Regions from separate parts of the Desulfovibrio inopinatus DSM 10711 genome, predicted to be linked through region 1. Evidence: predicted binding sites of a transcription regulator. Region 1 holds the regulator's gene; the other holds the start of a gene.

Region 1 (15,039 bases):
TCCCCCCTGCGGGAAAAATACAGTACGCTCGATAGGTTCAAGCTTCTTGCCATGCAGGCCAACTTTGTTGATATGGAAAAATCAATGGGGGGCAGCCCTCAAGAGGCAAGATCGTACTTTAACAAGGCCATCGCGCAAGGGAAAAACCCTCTCCAAGCCGCGCAAACAGTAATACAGCAGACCAAGGCCAAGTACACATATCTGCATAGCTTCACTTCTCAGATCAAAACAATTGCCGGTAAAGCGGGCGAAGAGTACTTCGTGAAAGAGTACGATACATTCGTCAATGAAGGTGTGTCGCCCAATAAGGCTGCTGGAGAGGCCTTACAGACTACACTGAACAAATTCCACGATGCCATCGAGGAGGACTTGAAAAAAGATATCCACGATGGTGCTGATAAAATTAAAAAAGCCTTTGACTGGTGTAAAAAGGCAATAAAAATCTCTAAAAAAGTGGATCAATTCTTGGATGACGTCGGAAAGCCTAAAGGCATGAGAAGCACTGACGTCAACAGCAACGCCGAAGACAGCGACGCCGATGACGATAACATTGGCGAAGGCGTTCTTGAGCATGGAGAAGATCTTGCCGATGTAGATTTTTCAGCTGCGGCGGATGGGCTACCCGTCGATGTTGCCAGTGAAGTTGGCATCGATATAGGCGAAACCAGCGTCGAGGCCGTTGCGGCTGCAGGCGCAGGCGAGGCCGCAGCAGAGATTGGTGTCGGATCTTTTGTCGATCTCCTTATTGACGCATTTGCGCTGGCTGCGTAGCGGCAAAAGAAAGACGCTTCCCTCAATGAAGAACAAAAGAGTTTTGGTCAGGCCGACTATTCAATAGCGCCTGGCCAAAATTTTCATACTTTGACTGGGCTCCTCGGTTCTATATCAAAAACAAGGGCAGGCCTGGAAATAACAAAAAAGGATCAACCTTTCGGACCATAAATGAAATGTGGCGTCCCCAAGGGGGTTTGAACCCCTGTTACCGGCGTGAAAGGCCAGTGTCCTAGGCCACTAGACGATGGGGACACATATATATGGTGGGCCGTGTTGGGCTCGAACCAACGACTCTCTGCTTAAAAGGCAGATACTCTACCGACTGAGTTAACGGCCCTCCGGAAAAAAAGGGACATCCTAAGATAACCCTTAAATTGGCTGTGGCGTCCCCAAGGGGGTTTGAACCCCTGTTACCGGCGTGAAAGGCCAGTGTCCTAGGCCACTAGACGATGGGGACGCATATATATGGTGGGCCGTGTTGGGCTCGAACCAACGACTCTCTGCTTAAAAGGCAGATACTCTACCGACTGAGTTAACGGCCCGTCCGAAGAAGAATGTGTTTATAGTCTGAGCTTTTGATTGTCAACATTTTTTTTGATTTTTTTCATTTTCCTCTATCACTTCACACTGGAAGTACGAGGCTAACCTAAAGTATCACATTGATTTTTACTGGTTTTCTCCATAAGCACCATTTATTGCCCGGGATGGGCAACTCCATTTTGTCGATCCACAACAACTCGATCACGTCCGCTTTGCTTCGCTTGGTACAAGGCGGCATCAGCTCTCGCATAGAGGACATCTCCATCAAGCAACGCCAGATGGGGTGTTCCAGCAACACCTATCGAGACGTTGACCCCAATTGCGCCTCCTGTCTTGATACGGACCTGAGACGTTTTCACCGCCATACGAATCCGCTCGGCAACGACAGCGGCATCATCGGCATTGGTCCCTGAAAAGAGCACAACAAATTCTTCTCCCCCTGCCCGAGCGACAAAATCTGTTTGCCGGACAGATCGCATTAATACAGACGCAACATTCTTTAAAACAATATCGCCAACTTGATGCCCATAAGTGTCATTGATCAATTTAAAATGATCAAGGTCGAGTACCGCTAACGAAAGTGGTAAATTGTAGCGCTTGGCAGTTTCTATCTCATCATGCAATCGCTCGTGAAAGTAGCGCGCGTTGAATAGGCCAGTTAACCCGTCAATAAGCGCCAACTGACGCAATCGCTCTTCTTCAATACCAAGACGAAATGCAAAAGCCACAAAAGAGACTGTTGTCCCAAACAACATGTAGTAATAGAGATACGGATCTGCTTTAAATGCGTCCAGAGGAGAGACCCCGGAGAGGAATTGAATCAACAACCATCCCAAAGGAGCAAAAAAAGCCAGCAATGCACCCTGCAGTGCCCTAACAAATCGTCTTCCGAAAAAATCACTAAAATATTTGACTTCCATGGGGTTTTCACGACGTTATGAATTAATTTTTCTTGTTATTACCTTTTCCCTCCCTCCTGGCAAGCACACCTGTCTTCTTAGGACTTTACACTATGATCTCTTCAATTCTTTCATAATACATCCCCCTCCCCCATCTACTCTTCCCCATCCCACCCCAAAAAAAAAGCCCCCCGCGAGCGGAGGGCTGTATAACACGAACATGTCGTCGATTTCGGTTTAAGCAAAAGCCTTTTCGAAATTGGGGACGACCTGTTTTTTGCGGCTCATAACACCGTCGAGCCAGACGGAATCGCCACCGGCGGCAACACCGAAGGCTTTTTCAACAACAGCAGGATCATCGGAAACGATCAGCATTTCCGAACCTTCTTTCATGATGTCGGTCAACAGCAGGAAGACGCTGTGGCGGCCATCGGCTTTGACTTTCTTGATTTCGTCCAAGAGGCCGGCTTTAACCGGTTCCAGGATGGACAGATCCACGACTTCCAGCTGGCCGATACCGACTTTGTTGCCGGACATATCGAAATCTTTGTAATCGCGGAAAACGAGGTCGCTCATGCTGGCGCCTTCAACGGCCGATTTCACCTTGAACATTTCCATGCCAAGAGCCATCATGTCGTCGACACCGGCAATTTTGGCCAGGGCGTCGCAAGCAGCTTTATCCTGATCGGTGCAGGTGACGGACTTGAACATAACGGTGTCGGACAGGATCGCACACAGCATGATGCCAGCGATGCCTTTCGGAATTTCAATGCCGGCATAGTCGTACATCGACTTGACAACGGTGCAGGTGCAGCCAACAGGCCAAACCCACATTTCCAGCGGATTGGGGGTGGTGACATCGCCCAACTTGTGGTGGTCAACAGCTCCCAGGATTTCACCATCGGAAAGATTTTCAAGGCTCTGAGCCAAGTCGGTGTGGTCAACCAGGATGATCTGCTTGCCGGCGGCGTCAGTGACGATTTCAGGAGCAGCAACGCCGAACTTGTTCAGCACGAATTCCGATTCGGGATTCAATCCACCCTGCGCAGCGGCAACGGTGTCCAGGCCTTTGGCTTTCTTGAAGTAGTCAGCCACGGCAACAGCGGCGGCAACGGAATCGGTATCAGGATTTTTGTGTCCAACAACGTAAACTGCCATGAAGAGATCCTCCTCGCATTGTTATACTTACATTTAGGGTATGCCTAGAAAAAGTTTGTGCAATTTATCCCAATCTCGATGCTTTGCCAAGCAAATTTCACAGGCTCTTTCGAATGAAAAGCATCTTCCTCTATAAAGGCTAAGCCCAGGCCAGCGCGCCCCAGACAAAGAAAAAGCACACACAGAGGACAACGTATGCCGGTTTGTATCGAAGCCCAAGCATTGCTCCGCATGTGGAGATAAGCACAAGCGTCTCCGCAGTCATCGAGTTCCCTTTTAACGCTGCCGATGCTTCATCGAGAACAAAAAACAGAGCGATACTCAACACCGCCAACGCAACGATAAAAAAGAGGCCGTTGATGAACGCCACCCGCGCCATGGAAAACATAATAAGCCGCGCCGGGGTCAATGCTCCAGGAAGATTCTCAACCCAGGCTTGAAGCTGGTCGAAGTCTTTGTTGCTTGCATCGCGGTGAGCGGATTCGACACGCGAAAAAAGATAGGCCAGTGGCATGGCCAAGAGCATGGCTACACTTATCATTGCAGGCTGTTGCAAAGAAAACATGTCGATGAGTGCAAGAGCAGCTACCGTTGAGGCAATCGCATTAGGAGGGATAACTGTGCCAGCGGCAAAAACATCAAGCCAAAGCAACTCAAAAACACATGCGACGATGAGACTTTGCTCCAAATGCCCAAAGATGGCTCCAAAGATGTAGCCAACAAGAATTGGTCGTTCAACGATTGCTATATTAATGAGAAAACGGAATGCCGAAAAAACGGTAAAAAAAAACCAACTGTCAAAAATTGGCTGACGAGAGTCCACCACTGCCAGGAATCATTCATGCTTGACGTACCTGCACAGGATCGGTGGGAACGCACCGGTAATCGATTTTCACACCATGATCGCTAAAATATGCCAACGAGACTTCATCGTCTGGACTCAGCGCCACATGCCGACAGACCTGTCGTTTTCCCGGACCATAATGCAGATTCCCAAGGTTGATAGAACGAAAATGAAAGCCGCTTTCGTATGCTGTTTTGGCGTCCGTACAGTTTGAGAACAACACAAGAACTTCCGACGAGGAAAATCGATTCTGATGGAAAAACATCGCGGCATTGTCAACTGGCAAAAAAGCGATCTCAACACCAGTTGGTATGGCCAACGAGACAATCTCTTGTCGAATGATATCGCTTGCCATGTCGTTATTGACGACAGCAATCAACCTGGCGCGTGTAAAAGGAAGCCATGTTTCAATGACTTGGCCATGAACAAGACGATTGTCGACACGCACAAAAAACATACCTAGCCCTCAGCCACTTTTGACCTGAGAACCTCGCCCGCTACGACAATCCCCTGACAACCGGCGATTTTGGCTTCAGAGGCAAGCGTCTGCAAAGGCTTTTGCCGAGAAGTAAGAATCTTAATCAGCATGGGAAGATTAACCCCGGTCAGCACTTCGAGATTCCCCTCCCCAAGTAAGGAGAGACTTAAATTCGTTGGCGTGCCGCCAAACATATCGGTCAAGATGAGAACACCAGCACCGGTATCTGTTTCTTTGATCGCCGTTTTCATCGCCACCAGGATTTTATCGACTTCGTGTGTCATATCCACACTCACACTACGACAAGCATCCTGCGCACCGATAATGAACTCGGCAGCTTTGAGGAGTCGCGCTCCATAATCCGTATGCGTAACAATAACTACGCCAACCTGACCTGTGTCTTTTGCGGCTTCGTCCATGGCGAACCGCCTCCCTCGGGCGCCTGCTCGTTTTACCAGCTAACCCTGTTCAATATTTCGATGTTCCAGGCTTACACTGTATCCGGCTGTCTGCAGTCTGTCAAAAATTGCCTCGGCCACAGAAACCGACCGGTGGCGTCCTCCTGTACAGCCCAAAGCCAATGTCAGACGGTATCGCCCTTCCTGAGCATACATCGGTAAAAGCATCAGAAGAAAATCAGAAAGGCGCTCCAAGAAAGACATCCCAGGATCTTTTCCCAAAACAAATTCAGAAATCACTGCATCTTTTCCTGAAAATGGTCGCAATGCCTCGTCGAAATATGGATTGGGTAAAAAGCGCAAATCAAAAACAAGATCGGACTCGGAGGGAAGACCATATTTGAACCCAAAGGACATAATATGTACCTTGAGCGAAGCCTCTTTACCTTCCATGGCTGTCCACTTTTCTTGAAGACGGCGACGCAAGTCGTGAACAGAAAAATGTGTTGTGTCGAGGACAAGATCGGATGCGTCTTTGATTGACATCATTGTAAGCCGTTCTTGTTCAACAGCTTGTTCCAACCCGAGATTCCTCGACTCAAGTGGGTGAGGACGACGCGAGGAGGCATATCGACGCAATAATTCGTGGGTGGAAGCTTCCAGGAAGATAATTTGGGTTGCGTGATGGTGGCGGGCATGACGCAGAAGCGTCTTTTGAGCATCTTCACCAATATCGAGCTGGCGCATATCGAGACCAAGTGCCAGCCCTTCGTAGCGCTGCATTTTCTCAGTATCGAACAACTGCAGGAGCTCGGATAAAAATGCTGTCGGCAATCCGTCCACACAGTAGAACCCAAGATCTTCGAACACTCGAAGAGCTGTAGATTTTCCTGCCCCGGACAGGCCGGTCAGTATCACAACGGGGAGATCTTGCGCACTCACCCTCACCTCCTTTTTCCCAGGTAGATTGGAGCTGCATTCTCTTTGATCAATCAGTGCAGACAAACATGGAGATCAAAGAATCAAACGCCGCCCGTCAAGACATCCCACAAGGCGTCTTTGTCCTTCGCATTCACAAATGAGGATCGAAAAGATTCACTGGACAAGAGACGAGAAATATGGGCCAAAATTCTCAAGTGCAATCCAGCCACCGGCTCCGGTGCGAGAACCAGAAAAAAGATGAAACACGGTTTCTGATCCAAAGCATCGAAATCAAGACCTGCTAAACTCCGCCCGACGACAATGACCACCTGATCGATAGAATCAAGTTTGCCGTGAGGAATGGCGACACCGTCACCAATCCCTGTGGTGCCAAGGCTTTCGCGTTCAAGCAAAACACGGCGTGCCCGTTCCAAATCGAGATCGGGCCATCGAGTCTTGAGCGGCCCAACCAATTCCGCCAGCACTTCGCTCTTCGTCTGCGCCTTGATATCTTGAAGAAGCAGATCTTTGTCCAAAAAGTCTACCAGTTGCATCTACGCTTCCACTCCAGGGTCGATCAGGCCGAAATCTCCGCTTTTACGGCGATAAACGACATTGATACGCTCAGTTTCTGAATTGAAGAATACGAGAAATTCATACTTGAGCGTATCGAGTTGCATTGCAGCTTCATCCACGCTCATAGGCTTCGGACTATAATTATCGATCGCAACGATTTGGCGTTCGCTTTTCCCAACTTGATCGTCATCATAGCTAAAAAAATGAGTCCGGACCGACGCCAATCGCTCACCCCGACGTCTCTCCTTCAATTTCTCATTAATTTTACGAAGCTGGGCTTCCAACTTATCATGTACCAAATCCAAGGTAGCATACATGTCCTCGGACTCATGGTAGGCTGAAATATGTGTACGATCCGTCGTAAAGACAACATCGGCCATCTGACGGGTCTTTTCGACACCAAGATTAACCTGCAGGTCGGCATTGTCCGTATTAACCACATACTTATCAAGCTTTTCAAACCGCTTCGCAGCGTAATCGCGCAATTGTTCAGACGGCTCGAAATTCTTGAAGGTAAAACTGATGTTCATACATCCTCCACAAATGTCCTGCGAATTCAACTCAAGGTCAAAAAATTTGGCGACGTTTAGATGACGATGGAATATTCATGGCTGTACGATATTTTGCCACCGTCCGGCGCGCAATATTGATATTGAGCGTTTCCTTCAAAATGTCCGCAATGGCATCGTCGCTCATGGGCTTCTTGGGGTCTTCATTGGCAATAAGCTGTTTGATGGATGCTTTGACAGACTCCGAGCCAACCGAACCACCATCATCAAGGCCTAGCGCACTATTGAAGAAAAATTTCAACTCGAAAATGCCGTGTGGCGTCGCGACGTACTTGCTTGTCGTGATTCGGCTAACCGTCGATTCATGCATGCTGATGTCATCGGCAACGTCTTTCAGAATCAGAGGCCGAATTTTTCCGACGCCCTCTTCGAAAAACTCCCGTTGAAATTTCACGATGCTTTCCAACACCTTATATAACGTACGCTGTCGCTGGTAGAGACTTTTCATGAGCCACATGGCAGAACGCATTTTGTCCTGGAGGTAATCTTTATCTCCTCCGGATCGCGCATTTTCGTCATACATGGAGCTGAGTTGAAGTTTCGGCAAGCCCTCTTCGTTCAACAAAATAACAAATTCATCATCGTATTTATAGACGAAAGCGTCAGGGCTCACATAGATAGGATCGCCCGACCCAAAACTTGCGCCTGGATACGGGTCGAGTGATTGAATGATATCGAGATATTCTTTGACATCATCCATCGTTATCTTGAACTTCTTTGTGAGCGGCTTATACCGTCGCTTTTCCAGGTCTTCGAGGTGTTCGCTGACGAGTTCCAGCAGAACAGGGTCGTCATACTCCAACACTTCGAGCTGAACGAGCAGGCATTCTTTCGGACTCCGTGCAGCAACACCGATAGGATCCATACGCTGAATTCGGTGCAAAACCCGCTCTACCTCGTCTTCCGCTGCATGGGCCATATCGGCAATATCCTTGATGGTCGCCTGCAGATAGCCGGCCGAATCAAGGTTGCCCATAACGACGTCTGCGATAGCAAGCTCATGGTCGGTTAGGTTGGATAACCGTAACTGCCAGCTTAAATGCCCCTCCAGTGACGTCTTGGCCGACAATCGGGCTTCAAACGACATGCCTTCTTCGGGAGTCTCGAATTCCCGCATCGTCGCCTGTTTGCCTGTGCTGGAGAAATCGCCGAGATAATCGTCCCACTCCGCGTTCTTCAGAAGCTCTTTTTCCATCGCGCCATCTGTGGTATTGGCGTCAATGGTACGCTCGTCGCGTGCGGCTCTTTCAATCTTTTCCTCTTCGGCCGCTTCTTCCAGGAGAGGATTCTCCAACATCTCAGTCTGCACAGTCTCAAGGAGTTCCACACGTGAAAGCTGCAATAATTTGATCGCCTGCTGTAATTGCGGCGTCATAACAAGTTGCTGGGACAGCTTGAGTTGTTGTCTGAGTTCGAGTGCCATAATCCGTCTTGGTTTTCATATTCTCGCGCAGGACAGCATGCGACAACACGCGCACACCATCCTCTACGCTGGGAGAGTCTTCATAGCAAAAAAGATGCCTTGAAGCTAGTACTCCCCTTCATCAATCCTGTCGAGCCTTGAGTGATGATTATGCCGACCAGTGTCGCCACATCGGTTCCCATCGATTCTGTGCATCAAGAATGAAACGAATAGCATCTCGTACGGCGCCATCTCCTCCTCGTCGTGTCGTGATCCACGCAGCCATCTCAAGGATTTCAGGTTGTGCATTCGGAACGCTCATCGGCAGGCCGACGCGCTTGAGGATGCTCGCATCAATCCAGTCATCACCGAGAAATGCCACCTGGGAAAAGTCCAATCCTCGCTGTTCCAAAATGCCTTCAAGAATTGGTAATTTGTGAAGGTGCCCGCCGTGATATTCCGTGATGCCAAGTTCTTCCATGCGTTTGACGACCGGAGTACTCCGCAATCCACTGATAACAGCCATATCCAAGCCGGCGGCCTGAGCAATTTTAATGCCCAGACCGTCCTGCACGTTAAAGCGGCGGCCAACGGTTCCACCCTGCGAATCATAGTATACGCCACCGTCGGTCAAGACACCATCGACATCCATGACAAACAGTTTCACGCGCTTGGCTGCCAACTTTGGGTCAATCACTTTGGGTCCATCGCTCATGCCGTTGCTCCCAAGCGCACCCCAAGCTCACCACATGCATTGGCCTTACCCATGATACACCTTGGCGGCTTTGACGAAATCGCGAAACAACGGGTGTGGATTCATGGGGCGGCTTTTAAACTCCGGATGGAACTGACTGCCGACAAACCAGGGATGGTCAGCCAATTCGATGACTTCAACAAGCTCTTCGTCCGGGGACACCCCACTGAACACGATGCCTGCTTTTTCGAGTTCGTCGTAGTAGGCTTTATTAAATTCGAAACGATGCCGATGGCGTTCCGAAATTTCTTCAACGCCGTACGCTTCGTACGCCTTTGTTCCAGTTCGAACCTTGCATGGATAGGCGCCGAGCCGCATGGTTCCGCCTTTGGCCGAATCTTCGTCGCGGCGTTCCACTTTCTTTGTTCTGAAATCGTACCATTCCTTCATCAGATAAATGACCGGATCAGCACATGTCGGATTAAATTCCTCGGAATCGGCACCATCAAGCCCAAGAACATTTCTCGCATATTCAATCACAGCGCATTGCATGCCCAGGCATATGCCGAGAAAGGGGATTTTATGTTCGCGAGCATAGCGAATGGATTCAATTTTTCCACGAATACCGCGTGTCCCAAAGCCACCGGGAACCAAAATGCCATCAACACCGGTCAACTCGGCAGCCACGTTTTTCGGGTCGATTTCTTCGGAATTGACGTACTTGAGTTCCACGGCAACATCATTGGCCACACCGCCATGAACCAAAGATTCATGCAAACTTTTGTAGGCTTCTTTGAGGTCAACGTACTTCCCGACAATCCCGATGGTCACCGAGCCTTTGGGACTGGCGAGCTTGCGGGTCAACTCCATCCACGCTTTCAAATTGGCGTTCTTGGCCGGCAGGCGGAGCAAAATGGCAATCTTCTGATCGACTCCTTCAGAATAGAGATTCAATGGAACCTCATAGATATTGCCAACATCGACTGCACAGAACACAGCGTCCTGATCAACGTTACAGAACAAGGCAATCTTGGCTTTAATATCGGACGAAAGGTCGACTTCACTCCGACATATAATGATGTCGGGTTGAATACCGATGCTGCGCAGTTCTTTAACACTGTGTTGTGTCGGTTTGGTTTTTACTTCACCGGCTACTTTCAGATACGGCACAAGTGTCAGGTGGATATAGAGAACGTTTTCTTTTCCGAGTTCAGACCGCATCTGTCGAATGGCTTCCAGGAACGGCTGCCCTTCGATATCCCCAACGGTGCCGCCGATTTCGATAATAGCGACATCTTCGTCATTGGCGACCCCCAAGATGGAACGTTTAATTTCATCGGTAATGTGGGGAATCACCTGGACAGTTCCACCCAAGTAATCACCGCGGCGTTCTTTGGTGATAACCGTGTGATAAATTCTCCCCGACGTGCAGTTGTTGTTCTGGCTCATAGCCACGCTGAGGTAGCGTTCGTAATGACCCAGGTCGAGGTCGGTTTCGGCACCGTCATCGGTGACATACACTTCCCCGTGCTGGAAGGGGTTCATGGTGCCGGGGTCAACGTTGATATACGGGTCAAGTTTCTGGATGGTGACCTTCAGACCACGGGCCTCCAGCAGCGCGCCAATGGAGGCGGCAGCCAGGCCTTTCCCTAACGACGACAACACGCCGCCCGTCACAAAGATAAATTTTGTTTTCATAAAACTGTCCTTATACGGCTCGATGCACTCGGTTAATGCCCCAAGGGCCAAGGGGGGCGGTATTCGCCCGGAAATCACTCGCCAAATAACGTCCCGACCAGTCACCATCCCTGTAGCTTTGGTTGACGTGAACCGGGGGGGTCATTATGTTGCCGTCCGGTAGTCATCTAAGCGACCGGACTTTTTTTTTCAAGAAAGGAGGGGGAAATGCCCCAGGTAAAAACGGCCGTCATTACCGGATATGGCACCAATTGTGAAGCAGAATCTGCACACGCCGCCACAATTGCCGGTTCCGACGAAACGACAATCATGTATTTTTCCGACATCAAAGCCGGCCGCCATCGCCTTGATGCGTATAATTTCCTTGTATTTCCCGGTGGATTCCTCGATGGCGACGATCTGGGAGCGGCTCAGGCCGGAGCACTTCGCTGGAAGTATGCGAAAACCGAAGATGGTGCGCCACTTCTTGATCAGCTCAAAGATTTTCTTGATCGCGGCGGCATCATCCTGGGGATTTGCAACGGCTTTCAGTTGCTCGTCAAACTCGGTCTTTTGCCTGCCGTTGACAAGAACTATTTTACTCGATCGTTAACACTGTCGGCCAATGATTCAGCTCGATTCGAAGACCGCTGGGTATGGCTCCGCGCCAATCAGAATTCCCCCTGTGTCTTCACCAAAGGTGTCGACGCACTGGAATTACCTGTCCGTCATGGCGAAGGTAAAGTCATCCCGAAGGAAGATGCTGTCTTGCAAGCGCTGTGTGACAACAATCTTATTGCGCTTCAATATACGTTGCCCAACGTATCAGAACCGACACAGGAATATCCCTACAATCCGAATGGCTCACCGCTGGGTATTGCCGGATTGACCGATCCGTCAGGCCGCATCCTCGGATTGATGCCACACCCTGAAGCGTTCAATCATCCGACCAACCACCCGAACTGGACGCGCGGCGCACGGCCAACACTGGGGACGGTGCTGTTTGAAAACGGCGTCAACTATCTGCGCCAAAACGGCTAATCGATTTATAACGTGACACTCCCTCTGCCCTCCCCGCCGCCTGGCTGGACCTCCTGGGAACAGGCCATGCGTCTTGCCCTGGAGCAAGCCGAACGTGCCGGCCGTCATGACGACGTGCCGGTCGGCGCGGTCATCATCGGGGCGGGCGGAGAGCTGTTGGCCGAAGCCGGAAATGAAACCATCCGGCGCAACGACCCGACGGCCCACGCCGAAATCGTTGCCCTGCGCCGAGCGGCAACCGCCCTGTCGAACTACCGACTCACCGACACAGTCATGTGCGTCACGCTCGAACCCTGTCTGATGTGCGTGGGGGCGCTGGTGCATGCCCGCGTCAAAACGCTTATATACGGCGCAACCGACCCCAAAACCGGTGCGGCCCGCTCCAAACTGGACGGTTTCGATCTTCCCTTCCTCAATCACCGGGTCGAAGTCATTCCCGGTCTGCTCGAGGAAGAATGCTCTCAACTGATAAAAGATTTCTTTCGTCAACGACGAGCCAAGAAAAATGCTTGATTTTCCCCAAAACCTCATCTAATAATGCCCTTCCCGTTCGGGACACATCTCTCATGCGGAGAGGTAGCGAAGTCCGGCCGTAACGCGCTCGACTCGAAATCGAGTTACGGGTTAATAGCCCGTACGTGGGTTCGAATCCCACCCTCTCCGCCATATCACAATCCAAGCAAGTCCAAAAAAATCCAAAAGTCCAATAAAAACAAATAGAAATCGGAAATTGATTGTCCGATACTGTCCAGCGTGGTGTGTTGACATCCTGGGTAACGCCTGGGTAAGTTTCTGGGTAGTGCTTTCCCTACCTGGGTAACTGCTATCATTTCAACATCCCTGGAGGTCTTCCTATGGCCTTAACGGACATCGCTATCAAGAACGCAAAGCCGGGACCGAAGCCACAACGGTTGAAGGACGAACGCGGTCTTTTTCTGGAAGTGCGTCCCAATTCCTCAAAGTGGTGGGGATTTCGCTGTTTCTTTGGCGGCAAGGAAAAAATGATTTCTCTTGGTGTCTATCCTAACGTGACATTGAAAGAGGCCCGTGAACGACGTGACGAAGCTCGGAAACTTCTTGCCAACGGCATCAACCCAAGCGAGGCCCGAAAAGCAGAGAAGGCCGAAACGCAAGCAGAAGCCATAACCTTCGAGCTTGTGGCGCGTGAACGGCACGGAAAGTACAAGCCGACCGGAGTGCTTCCCATAGCCTCGATACAATTCAACGCCTCGAAAACAACATTTTCTCTTCTCTTGGGGCAAGACCTATACAAGACTTGAATGCACCTGAACTTCTGTCTGCAATCCGTTTTATCGAGGCACGAGGAGATGGGATGGACGGTGAAATACCTACATTGGAATCATTGACTTTTTTAGAATGCCTTTAAATAGTATTAGTTCCATGTATAGCGTGTCGGTTATCTCGGTCCATTCTTCTGGATCATTGAGCAACATAGCTTCAAATTTCTCACGACTCATTTTGAACGTCTTCCACGGCTTGATCGTGGAGTTGCGTTTGCGGTTCATCTTCAGGATTGCCCACGGTTTGTTTTCTTGCTTCATGACATTACTTCTGAGGAAATATATAAATTCCTTGTTTGATGAAGCCTTCCTATTGTAAGGAGCACCATACTAAGAGTGAATCAATTCGATTGACAATATTGTCGCTAGCCTACATGAACATACGCTATTGCGGCACAAACCCCAGGAGGAATCAATGTCTCACATGCGTATATTGATCTTCTTACTTTTTTTTAGTTGCGCTTTACCAGTGATCCCAACTTTGGCCGCGGAGCAAAGCACAGGCGCAGGCGCAATCCCTGATATCACGGGTGTATGGACGGGAACGTCCGACGCTGTTGTCGTGGGTAAACTCGCTCATACCGAGGAATCAAACATTCCGAAATTCCTACATGTAGACTTTACTCTCACTATTGATAAGCAGGACGGTAGGGCCTTTCACGGCTCCAAATCCTCATCAAAAGCAAAAGAACAACTGGTAGGCGTCATCGACGAGACAACAATGGATCTCTATATGGCTGACGAAGATGGAGTGTTCATCGGTTCGCTGAGGGATCAGGACACCATGATTGTCAAATACCTGGAACCGGGGAAAGCTTCTAAGGTCGCCGGTATTACCATTTTTTCCCGAAAGGAAAGTAAACCCAAGCAGTAGGCAATCCGTCACTCTCGTTAATCAGGAAAGCCCCATGTGAGTGTGCATTCCGAAGTAGTCCGCGCACGCTCACATGGCTTCTAGTAAATTTTTATACGTTTAGAATCTCAACAATTCTCAATATGGGGGGCTGTAGAACTTCCAGACTTATATCCTAGCAACCGACTGTGGACTTGAACGTGTAGTTTTACAAAAAAATTAGGGGTAATTTTTTGTTTGGGGTTGCGGTTCGCGATCAGTTTTACGAATTATAGTCAAATGTGGTGTTTGTGGTCAGGCGGCTTCCCTGCCAGATTCATCCACTTCTTCAGCCAACACTTCTTCGCCGTTGACGAATTTCGCACCAGCAATCAGTTTGTCGAGCAGTTTATATCCGCGTAATCGGCGCCAGCTTTGTTGCGCAGATTGAACCAGCTTGAAGACCATGGCCAGAATCGTATCCCGCGAAGCACAGCCCCTGGTTTTACTCGTCCGCAATCGAACGTGGCAAAGGTCGATTCAATAGGGTTAGTCGTACTTTTTGAGACATTGCGCAGCCTTGGGATATTTAGCTTCGTACTTTTTGAGAAACAAATCGAAAGCCTTATTCGCCTTCTCACGCGTTGCAGCCATCCAAACTTCATGCAAACCGGCCTTGGCTTTCTTTTGAATGGATTTGGGCAGCTTATTGAGAACATTGGCCGTTTTGTGAACCCAACAGCGTTGCTGCTTGGTTCCAGGAAAGAGTTTACGCAATGCCGCCCAAAAACCGAGGACACCGTCTGCAATAGCCAGGCTGGGAGGGATTTCCAGACCACGAGTTTTGAGATCGACGAGCAATTCGTACCAGCTTTGCTCGGATTCACGGAACCCGTCTTCCACGGCAAGAAGCTCTTTGCGACCATCCGTCGTAG
Region 2 (15,039 bases), on a different contig from region 1:
CGGACTGATCAAGGACTTCTTGGCAAAAACAAGAACAAACGTGAGCAAATAGAGCGTAAGTGGGACAATCCACAGCAACGGGACGGCGGCGATATCTGTCGTGATATAGTTCGTCACCCCAAGCAAAAGGCTTGAAGGGACAAAAGAAAGCGCAAGCCAATGCAAACGCCTCCCCGTACTGACAGCTTCGTCCAAAGCATGGCGTTTTTGACGTGCAGCATCAAGGAGTTCTCCGGTCGTATCATGCCCACCTTGAGACAACGCCCGATGCAGAATAAACACACATCCCGTAATACATCCTGCCAAAACCATGAAACCGGCAGACCACAACCGTGTTTGCTCACTCAGCGTAAAAAACGGTTCCATGAATACGGGATAACCGAGAAGGGCAATCATACTGCCCAAATTGCTCGCGCCATACAAAAAATACGGATCATGGCTATCGACATGGCCGGTAGCCGAAAACCACCGTTGCAGCATAGGAGCCGTGGACGAAACAAGAAAAAAAGGAATCCCGACCGACATCGTCATGAGCCCGAACAACCAGGGTATAAAATACCCTTCGGACGGAGGGGAGGAAAAGCTTTCGGAGAGGCCAATCGGCATCGTCGCCATGGCAATGGCAAGAAGAAAAAGGTGAACGACCGATTGCCGTGCTGGACCGAAAACATTGAGCGAAACATGCGCGTACACATACCCGAGCAGCAATGCAGCCTGATAAAATACCATACAGGTATTCCAGACCGCAGGCGTGCCGCCAAGCAACGGCAAGACCAGTTTGCCAAACATGGGCTGGATAAAAAAAAGCAAAAAGGCGCTGACAAACATCGTCAGGGAAAAAAAGACTGCCACGTTGCCTCCCTCATCAAAAAATTCCTACCCTATGTTCCATTCGTTTCTCTCTCGGTATGATCAAACTTGAAACGCGTCCCTGTCTCATGACGAGGCAACCGCAAACGAAAGGTCGTACCGGAAGAACCTGAATCCATAGAGAGTTGGCCTCGAAGTTGCCCGGCCAAATTCGTTATAAGAATGAAGCCCATGGTGGTTGCCGTATAAATATCCATACCTTCAGGCATTCCATTCCCCGAATCCGCAACACAAAGCACCAATGTATCGCCTTCTGCAACAAACGAGACATACACACGTCCAGTTGCTTTTCCTCTGAAGGCGTGGCGCGCTGCATTGGTAACAAGCTCGTTGACCAACAATCCAAGCGGGACAGCCTGATCAATACTTAAAACAATATCCTCGAGATCGAGTTCATATTCGATCGATCGACCCAGACTATGAGCGGCCAGACTCTTGGGAACCAATTTCTCGAGATAGGTACGAAACCCAATTTGCGACAAATCTTTCGCCTGATACAATTCTTCGTGGACCAAGGCGATGCTCCTGATTCGACTTTGTGCGGCGGCCAATGTGGTACTGTCGCGACCATTATCCATCGTACCTTGTTGAATTTGAAGAAGACTCGCAACAAGTTGCAAGTTGTTTTTAACGCGGTGTGTGACCTCACGCATCAAGCTCTCTTTTTCACGAAGAGCCGAGCGCAATGCGTCTTCCTGCTGTTTGAATGCCGTGATGTTGTGGGCATGCTCTACCACCAATTCCACTTCACCGGCATCATTGAACATAGGATAGGCATAAATATCAAAGGATTGCCCGGTGATAGGACTCGTTTTTTCTACACACACCGGTTGTCCGGTATGGAACGCCGTTAAAACATGACACTCCTCACACGGACGTTCACGCCCCATAAAAATGATATAGCATGGAGCCCCAACAACGTCGGGAGGGGCTTCTTTTGAGGCGTCCCCCCGAAAATTTGTCAGAACAATACGCCAATGACGATCAAGCACAATAAGACTATCTCGAATGGAACAAAAAACACTCTGCAAAAGCTCTTGTGACTGTTTAAGCGCTGTTTGCATTTCTTGGGTGTCCCCCCCCGATTCAACAGCGGTACCACACAACATCTTCATGCTACAGAGTTCATGCTCCAAGATTGCAATTTTTTGCTTCAGCTGAGCATTCTCGGAGGCAAGTATCCCCTCGTTGCTTTTTTCTTTCGTCATACGTTCCTTGCCTTCCTCTCTCGTTCACACCATGACGCATCCCAACATATCAAACGAAAACAACAATAATGCTTAACGATGCCCAAAGGAGTCGGCCAAATCAAGAATTTCCTCATCGTGCAGTGGACGGCCAAGCTCTCGTGAACGCTTGCGGACAACTTCGGTTATATCATTGATCATCTCAGCTGGAACAGGTCGCCCGAGCGCTGCAAAGACGGCTGAGACAGCGGCTCGGCCACTTTTCTTGCCTAAAGCCGTCTGCCGGACGAGCCCAACGGTATCCGGGGAAAATGGTTCATAAAGGCTCGGATCTTTAAAAACGCCATGGACATGGAGACCAGATTCACAAGCGAACAACATGTTTCCCACAACCGGTTTATTCGGGGGCAGGGGATGGCCCGTTGCCTGCGCCACAAGCTGGCAAAGGCCAGGAAGCACGCTCACATCATACTTTTCACCAAGTTGCATGGCGGCATAGGCGCCGACTTCTTCCAAAGCGGCGATACCGGCTCGCTCTCCAAGACCAAGTACGGACACATCGGCAAAATCGGCTCCAGCCACCAAAGCAGCGACAGCATTTGCCGTCGCCATACCGAAATCGTTGTGGCAATGGACCGCGATCAACATTCCGGTCTCTTGCTGGAAATCCGTGACCATTGCTCCCATAGCCAACGGATGCAGAATCCCAACCGTGTCGGACAACCGAATTCGGGTCGCACCGGCGGCTTTCGCACAATGTGCCACAGAAATGGCAAAACTCCTCTCGGCGCGTGAAACATCCTCCAGGCCCACGGAAATAGCGGCATCTGTATGCGTTTTCGCAAAACGTACATTTTTGTCGACCATAGCCAGAAGGCGTTCTCGATCAAGATGGAGTCGCTTTTCAATATGCTCATCGGAAACAGGAACACCTATATTGAGTTGATCACAACTGGTTTCCGCGGCTTCGGCAAGCATGTCTCCACGGCACGGAGACCACAGGCTCAGCCGTGTTTTCCCCGATATGGAACGAATGGAACGAATAAGATCACGTAGCCCAGAATGACGCCCTATCACGCCACATTCAATCTCTTCCACCCCGAAAACAAGAAGGTTCTTAACAATGTCGCTTTTCAATCGCGAATCGAGATACAGCCCAAAACGCTGCTCTCCTTCGCGTAAAGTGGAATCAATAAGCATGACATCTCCATTATTATCTATAGAATTTCAGCCTATTAACATGAAGAATCGTGTCCAGGTCAATCTTTGTGATGATGTCTTCGAATGACTATGAAAGGTCACACGCATCAAAACTGTAAGCTTTTAACATACAAAATTGTACAGCCATGTCTTCATTTCCTCTATGTACAGTGACTTTTCTTTCTATGGCTTATTTCAGAAAACCATTGCCAGACAAGGACTCACAGGCATTTTTCCTCATTTTGTCATTTTTGGCACGAAGGTTGCCTATAGCTTAAACATACGGCAACCACCCTTTTACGGAGGAATTATACATGCGAAAGATAGCTATTTACGGCAAAGGCGGCATCGGCAAATCCACCACCACACAAAATACCGTCGCTGGTCTTGCCGAAATGGACAAGAAGGTCATGGTCGTTGGTTGTGACCCGAAAGCTGACTCCACCCGTCTTTTGCTCGGCGGCCTCAACCAGAGCACGGTTCTTGAAACTCTGCGTGAAGAGGGTGAAGACGTCGAACTCGAGGATATCCTTCTCGAAGGTTTCAAAGGCACTGTTTGCACAGAATCTGGCGGCCCTGAACCGGGTGTTGGCTGCGCCGGCCGCGGTATCATCACCGCCATTAACTTGCTCGAACAGCTTGGTGCCTACAAAGAAGAGAAGAATCTCGAATATGTTTTCTACGACGTTTTGGGCGACGTTGTCTGCGGCGGTTTCGCCATGCCCATGCGTGAAGGGAAAGCCCAGGAAATTTACATCGTTGTTTCCGGCGAAATGATGGCCATGTACGCAGCCAACAACATCTGCAAAGGTATCGTGAAATACGCTGATGCCGGCGGTATTCGCCTTGGTGGCCTTATCTGTAACAGCCGTAAGGTCGACAACGAAGCTGAAATGATCCAGGAACTCGCCAAACAGCTTGGCACGCAGATGATTCACTTCGTACCCCGTGACAATCAGGTTCAGCGTGCTGAAATCAACCGTAAAACAGTTATCGATTTCTCGCCCGAACATAACCAGGCTGACGAATATCGCGCTCTGGCTGGCAAAATCGAAAAGAACGACATGTTCGTCATTCCCAATCCCTTGGAAATCGAACAGCTGGAAAAACTGCTTATCGACTTCGGTATCGCTAACTAAGAGCCCGACAACACACAACACACAACGAAATCAACGGGAGTTACGTATATGCTTATCATGGTCCGCGCCATTGTCCGTCCTGAAAAAGTCGATGCAGTTTTGGCTTCGCTTCTGGACGCCGGGTTTCCTGCTGTCACCAAATTCTCTGTAGCCGGCCGCGGTAAACAACGCGGGATCAAAATCGGCGAAGTTACCTACGACGAAATTCCCAAAGTGCTTCTTATGAGCACTGTTGACGATAAAGATAAAGATTTCGTCATCAAAACTATCATGGAAGCAGCCCGCTCCGGAACAGAAGGCGCCTTTGGCGACGGTAAAATTTTCATCACTCCTGTTGAAGAAATGTATACCATCAGCTCGGGAGTCAAGGAAACCGGCAGCGCCGAGGAGGCCTAGTCATGAAAGAGATCATGGCCGTTGTGCGAATGAACATGATGAACCAGACCAAGGCCGCTTTGACAAGCGCCGGCGTCTCTTCCTTCTTCGCCCGTGAAGCGACTGGCCGCGGCATCGGCCTGGTCAATCGCCAGCTCCTGAAGGGAGCCCAAGAGGGATATGAAGAAGCAGCCGAACTTCTCGGTGAAAAAGGACGTCTGTACCCGAAACGTGTCGTCTCCGTTATCGTAGAAGACGAAAAAGTACCTGCTGTTATCGAAGCGATCATTGAAGCGAACAAAACCGGCAAGCCAGGAGATGGCAAGATCTTCGTCATGCCCTGCGCCGATGCCGTGCGTGTCCGCACTGGCGAATCCGGCACTGCCTCCATTGCCGACTAGATCGAACTCCTTTGGGCAACCCGATGTACATTCGAACGCGGGTTGTCCGAAAGGAAACCGTGACGCACACCAGCACGAACGAAGAGGAAGTTAGCACCATGCCCACCAAGACCGAAGAATATATGAAAAAGGATCCCACCGACTTCAAGGAAGAGATCCTTAAGAAATATCCGCCCAAAGTGGCAAGAAAGCGGGCCAAATCCATCGTTATTTCCAAAGGGAAAGAAAGTGATGGCCTTGAAATTCAGGCCAACGTTCGTACCATTCCCGGTATCATCACCATGCGTGGCTGCACGTATGCCGGTTGTAAGGGCGTTATTCTGGGTCCCACCCGTGACATCGTAAACATCACCCATGGCCCTGTCGGCTGCGGTTTTTACTCCTGGCTGACTCGCCGTAACCAGACGAGTGCCCCGAACCCTGAAGATCATAATTTCATGCCCTACTGCTTCACCACGGACATGCAGGATAGTGAAATTATCTTTGGTGGTGAGAAAAAGCTCATGGCCGCCATTTTGGAAGCCTACGAGATCATGAAACCCAAAGCGATCGCTTTGTTTTCCACATGTCCTGTCGGCCTCATCGGTGACGACGTCCACGCTGTTGCCCGCGAAGCCAAAGAAAAATTGGGCATCAATGTTTTCGGGTTCTCTTGTGAAGGCTACAAAGGTGTTTCCCAGTCTGCTGGTCACCACATTGCCAACAACGCCATCTTCACCAACGTTGTCGGTACCGACGACAACGGTAAAGAGGGCAAGTACAAAATCAACCTGCTCGGCGAATACAACATCGGCGGTGACGCGTTCGTTATCGAAGATCTGCTGGATCGTTGCGGTATCACGTTGGTGTCGACCTTTTCGGGTAACTCGACGTACGACCAGTTCGCCACCTGCCATACGGCAGACCTGAACGCCATCATGTGCCACCGCTCCATCAACTATGTTGCGGAAATGATGGAAACAAAATTTGGTATTCCCTGGATCAAGGTCAACTTCATCGGTGCAGAAGCCACTGCCAAGTCGTTGCGTAAGATCGCCAAGTACTTTGGTGACCAGGAACTCATCGACAAAGTAGAAGCCGTGATCGCCGAAGAAATGCCGGCCGTCAAAGCCGCTCAAGATGATGTCCGTTCACGCACGGAAGGCAAAACTGCCATGCTGTTCGTTGGTGGTTCCCGCGCTCACCACTATCAGGAACTGTTTGCTGAAATCGGCATGACAAGCATCGCCGCCGGGTATGAATTTGCTCACCGCGACGACTATGAAGGCCGTGAAGTGTTGCCCACCATTAAAGTGGACGCTGATAGCCGGAACATCGAAGAAATCGAAGTCGAACAGGATCCGACTCGCTTCAAACCGCGGAAAACCCCGGAAGAACTCGAAAAGCTTGCTGCCGAAGGATTTGAATTCAAAGATTACGACGGCATGATTCCGGAGATGAAGCCCAAGACCCTCGTCATGGACGACATCAACCAGTACGAAGCTGATAAGCTTCTCGAGTACTACAAACCCGATATCTTCTGTGCCGGTATTAAGGAAAAGTACAGCGCTCAGAAAATGGGTATCCCCATGAAGCAGCTGCATAGCTACGACTACCACGGTCCTTATGCCGCCTTCAAGGGAGCGATCAATTTCTACTATGAAATCGACCGCATGGTCAGTGCCAAAGTCTGGGATCTCGTTAAAGCCCCCTGGGAAAAGAGCCCCGAACTGGCCGCTGCCTACAACTGGGAATAATTTGCGCATCCATTGAGAAAGGGAAGAGCCATGCTTTTAAGACACACCCCCAAAGAGATAAAAGAGCGCAAAGCGCTCGTCATTAATCCGGCCAAGACCTGCCAGCCCATCGGCGCCATGTACGCGGCCCTGGGCATCCATGGATGCCTGCCTCACTCCCACGGTTCACAGGGCTGCTGTGCATACCACAGAAGTTCCTTGACCCGGCACTACAAGGACCCCATTGCTGCTGCAACGAGTTCCTTTACTGAAGGCGCCTCGGTCTTCGGTGGACAGGCCAACTTGGTCCAGGCCATTGACAACATGTTCACGGTCTATGACCCGGAAATCATTGCGGTCCACACCACCTGTTTGTCTGAAACCATCGGTGACGACGTCGCTCAGATCGCAGACAAGGCCAAACAGGACGGCAAAGTTCCTGAAGGCAAAAAGATCATTTATTGCCACACTCCGAGCTATGTCGGCTCCCATGTAACGGGTTTCTCCAACATGGTTCTCGGTATGGTCAAAGGCCTGGCCGAAAAGACGGGGAAAAAGAACGGCAAAGTCAACGTTATTCCCGGCTATGTTGAACCGTCGGACATGGAAGAAATCAAACGCTTGTCCGCGATGGTCGGTGTAAAGACCATCATGTTCCCCGACACCTCCGGTGTTGTGAACAGCCCCATGACCGGCAAATATAATATGTATCCTGATGGCGGCACCAAAATTGCCGACCTGAAGTCCTCTGGCGACAGCCTGGCTACGATTGCCTTGGGCGAATGGTCTTCGGCCGACGGTGCCAAGTACCTCGATGCCACCTACAAAGTGCCTTGCCAGGTACTCGATCTGCCCATTGGTGTAACCGCTACCGACAACTTCATCGATGCCCTGCGCAAAGCCGCCGGCGTCAACGTTCCGGACTCGGTTACCAAAGAACGCGGTGTCCTCGTCGATGCGATGTGTGACTACCAGCAGTACTTCCACCAGAAGAAGGTGGCCCTGGTTGGTGATCCTGATCAGCTCATCCCGCTGACGCAGTTCTGCATCAACTTGGGCATGTATCCCAAACACATCGTAACAGGTACCCCTGGTAATAAGTTCCGGAAACGCATGGAAGAAATGTTCGCTGAAGCGGACTTGCCCTATACGCCCAACGTAGCGGTGCCCGGCGACATGTTCCTGCTGCACCAGTGGATCAAAAACGAGCCTGTGGATCTCATCATCGGCAACACGTACTGCAAGTACATCGCCCGTGACGAAGACATTCCGATGGTACGCCATGGCTTCCCCATCCTCGACCGCTTCGGGCATTCCGTGTTCCCCTCGGTCGGTTACAAGGGTGCCATGCGGCTCATGGAACAGATGCTTAATGCCATGCTCGATAAGCGTGACCGGGAATCCTCGGAAGAAGCCTTCGAACTGGTATACTAATTCATACGAACCCAACGCACAGCACATATCCCGAGACCGGAACCTTCAAACCCCATTGTGCCGCGAATCGCCCCCACGATTCGCGGCACAATACGGGCCTAACCCGAGTACATACTCAGCACGCGGAGATTGACCCATGGAAAAACCGGAATACCACATCCTCGTCTGTAATTCTTTCCGCGCCAAAGGTGACCCCAAAGGCGTTTGCAATAAAAAAGCTGCTGATCTCATGCCCTATCTCGATGAAGAAATTCTCGATCGCGGCTTGGATGCTCTCGTCACCAGCACAGGTTGCCTGAAGCAATGTGAAGACGGCCCTGTTATGGTTGTCTATCCCCAAGGGTATTGGTACGGCAAAGTCGAATCCGAAGAAATCGTGGATGAAATCCTCGACGCTCTCGAAGACGGCGAGCCGTGCGAAAAATACCTCCTTACGTAGGCGCCTCCAAAACGCGACCAGCGCGCCTCCTTCCAAGGCCGGGCTTCACGCCCGGCCTGTTTTTTGGGTCAGCCCCCCACGTAAAACAAGACCGAACAGGCTACTGATCTATAGAAGCGAATATGCTCGTAATGGCTTTGCGTAATTGATCAAACAGATCAGGAAGTTCTGTGTGGTTGTTGTTCTTTGATGCCTTCTCCAAAGCATGAGACAAACTGCGACAGGTCTCGGCGCCGATAACGGCACATGTACTTTTTAATGCATGCGCATTAATGGATATATTTTCCAGAGTTCCTGTTGCTAACGCAGCTTCAATTGCGCCTATACGTGTTTGCATTTCTTTGAGGGAAGCGTGAAAAATACGTTCAAACTCATCCTCATCAATGCCAAGCCGTGCAGCGGCTTCACTTTTGTCGAGCAAAACAGCGTCGGTTTGTTCAATGTGCTTGGAGTCATCTTCGATAAACCCGTCATTGCCATTTGATAACAATTTGGAAAGCAATCTGGTGAGATGTTCAAAATTAATCGGCTTGCCCATATGCCCATCCATCCCGACATCCCGACATTGTTCCTTGATATTCGTCGTCACATGGGCGGTCATGGCCACAATAGGAATATCCGTATTACGTACACGGAGTTCTCCAAACCCACCTTGACGGATATATTTCGTCGCGGTCAATCCATCCATCTCCGGCATTTCAATATCCATGAGCACCGCATCAAAGGAAGTCTTCGACAAGGCTTTGATGGCTTCAAGGCCATTTTCCGCAACGGTCAATTTATGGCCGAGAAGGGCAAGATGGGCTTTGGCAACCTTGACGTTGATGGGGTTGTCTTCAACAATCAAGAGATGAAAATGCATTTGGTTCTCAGCATCTTCGGGCGCACACTCCAAAAGTTGCGAGGCAAATTTGTTCGCATCTCCAGGTTCGAATGGAAGAGTCACATGGAAGGTACTTCCTTCTCCAACCGTCGATTCCACCCCAATATGACCATGCATAAGTTCAACAAGCTGCTTCGAAATGGACAGTCCGAGACCGGTTCCCCCATATTTCCTCGTCGTTGAATCGTCAGCTTGTTTAAAGCTCTCAAAAATTGAGCCTTTAATGTCGTCTCCAATCCCAACGCCTGTATCGCTCACGGAAAAGTGAATACCTAGAGAACCGACGAACTCTCCGGAGTCAGGCTCAGCGCGTACCTCAATACGCCCATGTTCCGTAAATTTCACGGCATTGCCCATCAGGTTGACAAGGATCTGGCGGAGTCGACCTGGATCACCACACAACAACGTCGGCGTATCCGGATGTATTGTAATATTAAATGCCAAGCCTTTTTTGCCTGCCTCAAGTGAAATCGTTTTGTGCACCGATGCCAATAAACTGGTAAGATCGAAATCAATCTGTTCGAGCTCCATCTTCCGTGCTTCAATCTTGGAGAAATCAAGAATGTCGCTGATGATACCGAGGAGATGATCGGCTGAATCTCGTATTGTTTCGACATAATCTTTTTGGGAAGTATCGAGACAAGATCTCGCAAGCAAATCGGTCAAACCGACAATGGCATTAAGCGGAGTTCGTATTTCATGACTCATGCTGGCAAGAAAATTACTTTTGGCGCAGTTGGCCAAAACAGCATCTTCCTTGGCCTGACGCAAATCTTCTGTCACTTGATGACGCAATATCCCCATTGATATTTGGTCAGCGACGGCATTCATAAAGGCCACGTCTTTATGGGAAAAATATTCAGAACTCTCATAACTCTTGAGCCAAAGCAGGCCAATAATTCGATCCCCAGCTTTGAGTGGTACACTGAGCCAAAATTCAGGTGTAGTACCGGGCGGAGACATGCCCGTTAAATGCATCACCGCTTTGGTAAAAAGAAGAGGTTCTGTCGAACGAAGTACTGTAATCAAAGCATCTCTCGATTCAATGATATCATGTTTGCTTGCCTGAAGGCTATGCGAAATGTGTTCTATAGGTGCAGGAGGGGCATCAAGTTCATCAACAAAATACAAGAATTCGAGCTGGTCGGTGGCGTGATTCAAGACACCCAAAGCGATATTTTTCGCGGGAAGTGCCTGTTGCAAAACGTCGTGAACTCCAGACATAAGTGTATGAACGTCCTGATTCGCGCTGGCTCCCACAACATTGGCAATTTTGTACAGGACTGATGTCACCTTGTTGCTTTCGCGAAGAGCTTCTTCGAAACGTTTCCGTTCGGTTATTTCACGACCGATGATAATAAGTCCTTTTTTCTCTCCATCATGAGAGTACAAAGGTACCCGAATCACGTCGAATACGGCCTTGCCATCATCCCCTACAGGCAACGTCACTTCTGCCCGAATGAGCCGTTTCCATGACCACGCCTGCTCATCATCTTGTCGTGACTCATTAAACACCGCTGTAAACGTTGGAATCATTTTAGCAAGTTCACCATCGGTCTTCCCCTGATACATGTCGACCGACAAGCCAAAGAGACGTAATGCGGCTTCGTTGGCCAACAACCACCGCCCGTCCTCATCTTTGAGACACACAAAGTCGGGAATAGTATTGATAAGCGTCCGGAGACGCTCTTCACTTTCCAGAAGTTGTTGGCCAGTGCGCTTGCGTTCGATAATTTCGGCAGACATATCATGATTCAGACGATTGAGTTCTTCTGTCCGCTGTTTCACCGCAGCTTTAAGACGATGATTAAACAAATAAAGCCAGATCAAAACAGCAGCGACTCCGGCAAGAGCCCCCCCCAATGCCCTTAAAGCCAAATTGAGTCGGCGACTTTCACTGGATTCTGCATCAAACAGAAAACCGGAAATAACCTGCTTCGGCGACGCCATACCAAGAGCAGCATAGGTATTCGCCATATATTGCCAGCGACCGGCGTTTATATGACCAAGCTGAATAAGATTCGGCATGACCAATTCTCGAAGTGCTTTCGCCTCAAAGACGAGATGTTCACGGCTCTTTGAACTTCGATAGACATCAAGCAGTAAATCAATCACCTCCTGTTCGTGAGCAAAGGCATACTCCCAACCTTTCAACGACGCTTCGAGGAATCGCTTTGTCATTTCCGTTTCGTCTTGCGCCTGGACTTTGGAAGTAAATAAACAGTCGCCATAAAAATCAACACCATACGAACTCGGTCGCATAAGCGAATAGGAGACACCTTGCTTCTCAAGTAAGTACGGCGTGTTCGTACTATAGGAAGCCATCGCATCGACATGATGATCGATCAGTTCTGTCACGTCCCATGTCGTTGTGATTAAACGAAAATCTTTAGCGGTAATCCCTTCATTCGACAGCATCGCCCAAATGTCGGCTTCGCCAGATTGAGACAACATAAGCTTTTTCCCCACGAGATCATGAGGAGTGGAAAGATAACTTTCACTCAAAGAAATCAATGCTGAGGGAGAATGCTGGAAAATGGCGGCCAATACCACCACAGGAGAACCTTCAAGATAGCGTAACAACAATTCAGGACCGGCGACACCGAAATCAGCCCGGCCACTTGTCACTTCTTCAATAGGATCAATGCCGGGACCGCCTTCTTTGATAACAAGGTCAATACCAACATCTTGATAATATCCGTGTTCCTTGGCGGCATAATATCCAGCAAATTGAAATTGATGGAGCCACTTCAGTTGGAGGGTAAATCGATCGAGTTCCTCATTCTGTCCTGCATTCGCTTGGAGCGGAGCGACAACGATCCATCCCCCCAAGAAAAGCGCTGCAATCCCCAACCAAAATTTCTTTTTGCTTGTTCGGTGCGATGATCTTCGGGCCCGTCTTCCTGCCGACCAAATTTCAAGCATGCTGAAAATGGATCTGTCTTGCATTACGCCTTCTTTAGATCATTACATTCTCTCATTGCATACATGTCGATTATCGTTCGATATCGTCATAATTTGTTTAATAATTCGTTTTTTATTCATCCCGTGTCAACGGATTCCCACATAGGACGTTCTACTTTAACGACATCCACATGAACATTCGAGGATATAATGTCCTCGTTTGAAATATTACGCCGAAACAGGAAGACTCGAAAAGAAGTTTTTATACATGAAAAAAAAGACTTCATTGGCAACTCAAATCAAGGCACTATTGTCAGATGAAAGGAAGTGCTGACACAAAACAACTCGACATGTTTTTACGAAGCGTCGAACGTCGAGCGTATTACATGGCTGTTACAGCCGTAAGCAATCCTCAGGATGCTCTTGATCTCGTACAAGACGCAATGACTCGATTTGTTGCGAAATACAGTAATAAGCCGGAAGAAGAGCGCAAACCACTGTTTTACCGTACGCTCACAAACGCAATCACGGATTTTCACAGGCGCAAAAATGTCCGAAATCGCGTTCTCTCCGCTATAAGCTGGCTTGGCCTAAACGATAATGAAGACACCGGTCCCGACCCGATATCGCTTTTGCCTGACCCCGGAACGAGAAGCATGGAAGACATTCTTGGCGATACTCGATTCCGAGATGATGTGAACGTTGCACTGAAAAAACTTCCCCTTCGTCAACAGCAGGCGTTTTTATTACGTGCCGTGGAAGAACTCAGTGTGGCCGACACGGCCCAAGCCATGGGAGTCAGCGCCGGATCAGTAAAAACACATTATTTCAGAGCCCTTGCCGCCTTGCGGGACCATTTACAAGGATACCAACCATGAGCGAAGAAAATACATTGCTCTCCAAAGTAACCAGTGAGATCCATGCATCAATCGAAGATCTTCCGGATGATACGGTTTATGGGTTGGCTCGCGCCCGAGCTGTCGCTCTTGAAAAGCATGCCGAACGAATGTGCAAAAGACCATTGCTTTTCCCCGTGACCAGTGCCATTGCCATTGCCATTGCTGCGGTGGTCATTGGTATCGGTCTGAGCCGTTTTGACATGAACGGATCGAATACTGTAGCGATCTTAGACAGCGACGTTGGTGTGCTAGGCGCAAATCAACCCTTGGAGCTGTATGAAAACCTTGAATTTTATACGTGGTTGGCTTCAACCGGTCAGGAAGGGTAAATGGCCGATTTTCATCATCCTTGTTTTCGTGTTTTTTGCCACACCGGTGTGGGCAGACGAAGAACCGGAACGCAACGAAACGGGACAGACAATAGACCAAACATTGACCACGGCTGTAACCCCTCCCAGGGGGCTCCTCGAATATTTAGGTGAGTTCAAAATTGAAGATGGTGGCTTCGTAGACCCCATAATATTCGATGAGCTGCTTGCGTCAGAGGAAAAACGTCATGAAGATGAAAAGTAACATCATAATTTGCTTCGCATGGGTGCTCTTGCTTAGCTGTCTCTTTCCGGATTTCGCTTTTGCCGGCACAGCATGGTCGGATCTCAACGAAGGTCAACAACGTGTGCTCACACCGTATGCCGATGTATGGAACAACCTCCCTGCCGACCAGCAGGATATTCTGGCGAAGGGAGCAAACCAGTGGGCCACAATGCCACCAGAAGAACGTCAGCGCATCCTGGGTCGCTACAACGCCTGGCAGGAACTGAGCCCAGAACGGCGGGACCAGATTCGACGTAATTTCACTGCGTTTCAGACCATGCCGCAAGAAGAGCGACAACGCATTCTTTCGATATATAAGCAATTCCAAAATCTGCCAGAGAATAAGCGACGTGAACTCTTACGACGTTACAAACAATGGCAACGACAACGCGCACGGAGACCGCCTTCTCCTCCGTTAGGACTTAACCGACCGGAAGCGCAAGTGCCAGCCGGAAGCAATCCGTCGCCCAGCAATTCGCTCACTGAAACGGGCCTCCCACCGGCCGAAACAGCAACCGAGCCGCCCCCACAGGATGACGCTTCAAACAACTTCTCTCTCACTCCGAGCCAGTCCGTTCCGGCGTCGCAACAGAGCCCAACAAACCACGCACCGAGTGGAACAGAACCTGACAGTCGTGGCATGGGAGGAATGGGAGGAGGAAAAAATGGCCACTCAACAGGAGGGAAGGATAGCGGAGGAAATAGTGGTCATGGCGACGGACATGGAGGAGGAGATAGCGATCACGATGGCGGCCACGGCGGTGGACGTAGTGGGGGCGGTGGCCCTGGTGCAGATGCAAGCACTTCCATGACCAGCGCCTCCTTGATGTAAAGATGAAACGTTAGCTTGAAGATGCACGCGAAGAAGACTCCGCAGAATTGTTCAGAAATTGTTTCAGAACGGAGGCAAATGCTTTGCGCGAAACAGGTTTACTCAAATGAGCATCAAAAAGATGTTGAGCTCCATGCATCGCCATAGGATTCATATCATAGGCCGCC

Evidence for each region. Region 1 encodes sigma-54, which starts transcription at its own class of promoters, with help from an activator protein. Its sites were predicted from a motif close to CTGGCACGGNNNNTGCTT; they were not measured.
Region 2: a site for sigma-54 is predicted at 3,509-3,526, ahead of nifH (nitrogenase iron protein). Genes of this name have one in related genera too.

Annotation. Positions count from the first base shown of each region.
Region 1 covers NZ_AUBP01000026.1:11,517-26,555, forward strand. The annotation lists gene G451_RS0115400 (hypothetical protein) at 1-771, shown strand, start outside; tRNA gene G451_RS0115405 (tRNA-Glu) at 951-1,026, opposite strand; tRNA gene G451_RS0115410 (tRNA-Lys) at 1,036-1,111, opposite strand; tRNA gene G451_RS0115415 (tRNA-Glu) at 1,156-1,231, opposite strand; tRNA gene G451_RS0115420 (tRNA-Lys) at 1,241-1,316, opposite strand; gene G451_RS29725 (GGDEF domain-containing protein) at 1,467-2,234, opposite strand; gene G451_RS0115430 (manganese-dependent inorganic pyrophosphatase) at 2,451-3,371, opposite strand; gene G451_RS29730 (PTS sugar transporter subunit IIC) at 3,511-4,197, opposite strand; gene G451_RS0115440 (PTS sugar transporter subunit IIB) at 4,211-4,672, opposite strand; gene G451_RS0115445 (PTS sugar transporter subunit IIA) at 4,675-5,112, opposite strand; gene rapZ (RNase adapter RapZ) at 5,152-6,039, opposite strand; gene G451_RS0115455 (PTS sugar transporter subunit IIA) at 6,114-6,566, opposite strand; gene hpf (ribosome hibernation-promoting factor, HPF/YfiA family) at 6,567-7,118, opposite strand; gene rpoN (RNA polymerase factor sigma-54) at 7,156-8,580, opposite strand; gene G451_RS0115470 (KdsC family phosphatase) at 8,729-9,274, opposite strand; gene G451_RS0115475 (CTP synthase) at 9,320-10,951, opposite strand; gene G451_RS0115480 (phosphoribosylformylglycinamidine synthase subunit PurQ) at 11,159-11,971, shown strand; gene tadA (tRNA adenosine(34) deaminase TadA) at 11,984-12,484, shown strand; tRNA gene G451_RS0115490 (tRNA-Ser) at 12,542-12,637, shown strand; gene G451_RS0115495 (Arm DNA-binding domain-containing protein) at 12,826-13,251, shown strand; gene G451_RS35360 (hypothetical protein) at 13,212-13,358, shown strand; gene G451_RS0115500 (hypothetical protein) at 13,321-13,533, opposite strand; gene G451_RS0115505 (hypothetical protein) at 13,688-14,146, shown strand; partial or broken gene G451_RS33710 (IS256 family transposase) at 14,420-15,039, opposite strand, start outside.
Region 2 covers NZ_AUBP01000007.1:135,565-150,603, reverse strand. The annotation lists gene G451_RS0108140 (spermidine synthase) at 1-852, opposite strand, end outside; gene G451_RS32485 (PAS domain-containing sensor histidine kinase) at 882-2,078, opposite strand; gene G451_RS0108130 (homocitrate synthase/isopropylmalate synthase family protein) at 2,151-3,257, opposite strand; gene nifH (nitrogenase iron protein) at 3,572-4,396, shown strand; gene G451_RS0108120 (P-II family nitrogen regulator) at 4,445-4,792, shown strand; gene G451_RS0108115 (P-II family nitrogen regulator) at 4,795-5,172, shown strand; gene nifD (nitrogenase molybdenum-iron protein alpha chain) at 5,271-6,908, shown strand; gene nifK (nitrogenase molybdenum-iron protein subunit beta) at 6,939-8,321, shown strand; gene G451_RS0108100 ((2Fe-2S) ferredoxin domain-containing protein) at 8,458-8,760, shown strand; gene G451_RS32480 (ABC transporter substrate-binding protein) at 8,861-12,592, opposite strand; gene G451_RS0108090 (RNA polymerase sigma factor) at 12,865-13,425, shown strand; gene G451_RS0108085 (hypothetical protein) at 13,422-13,775, shown strand; gene G451_RS0108080 (hypothetical protein) at 13,723-14,019, shown strand; gene G451_RS32475 (DUF3106 domain-containing protein) at 14,003-14,872, shown strand; gene G451_RS0108070 (hybrid sensor histidine kinase/response regulator) at 14,883-15,039, opposite strand, start outside.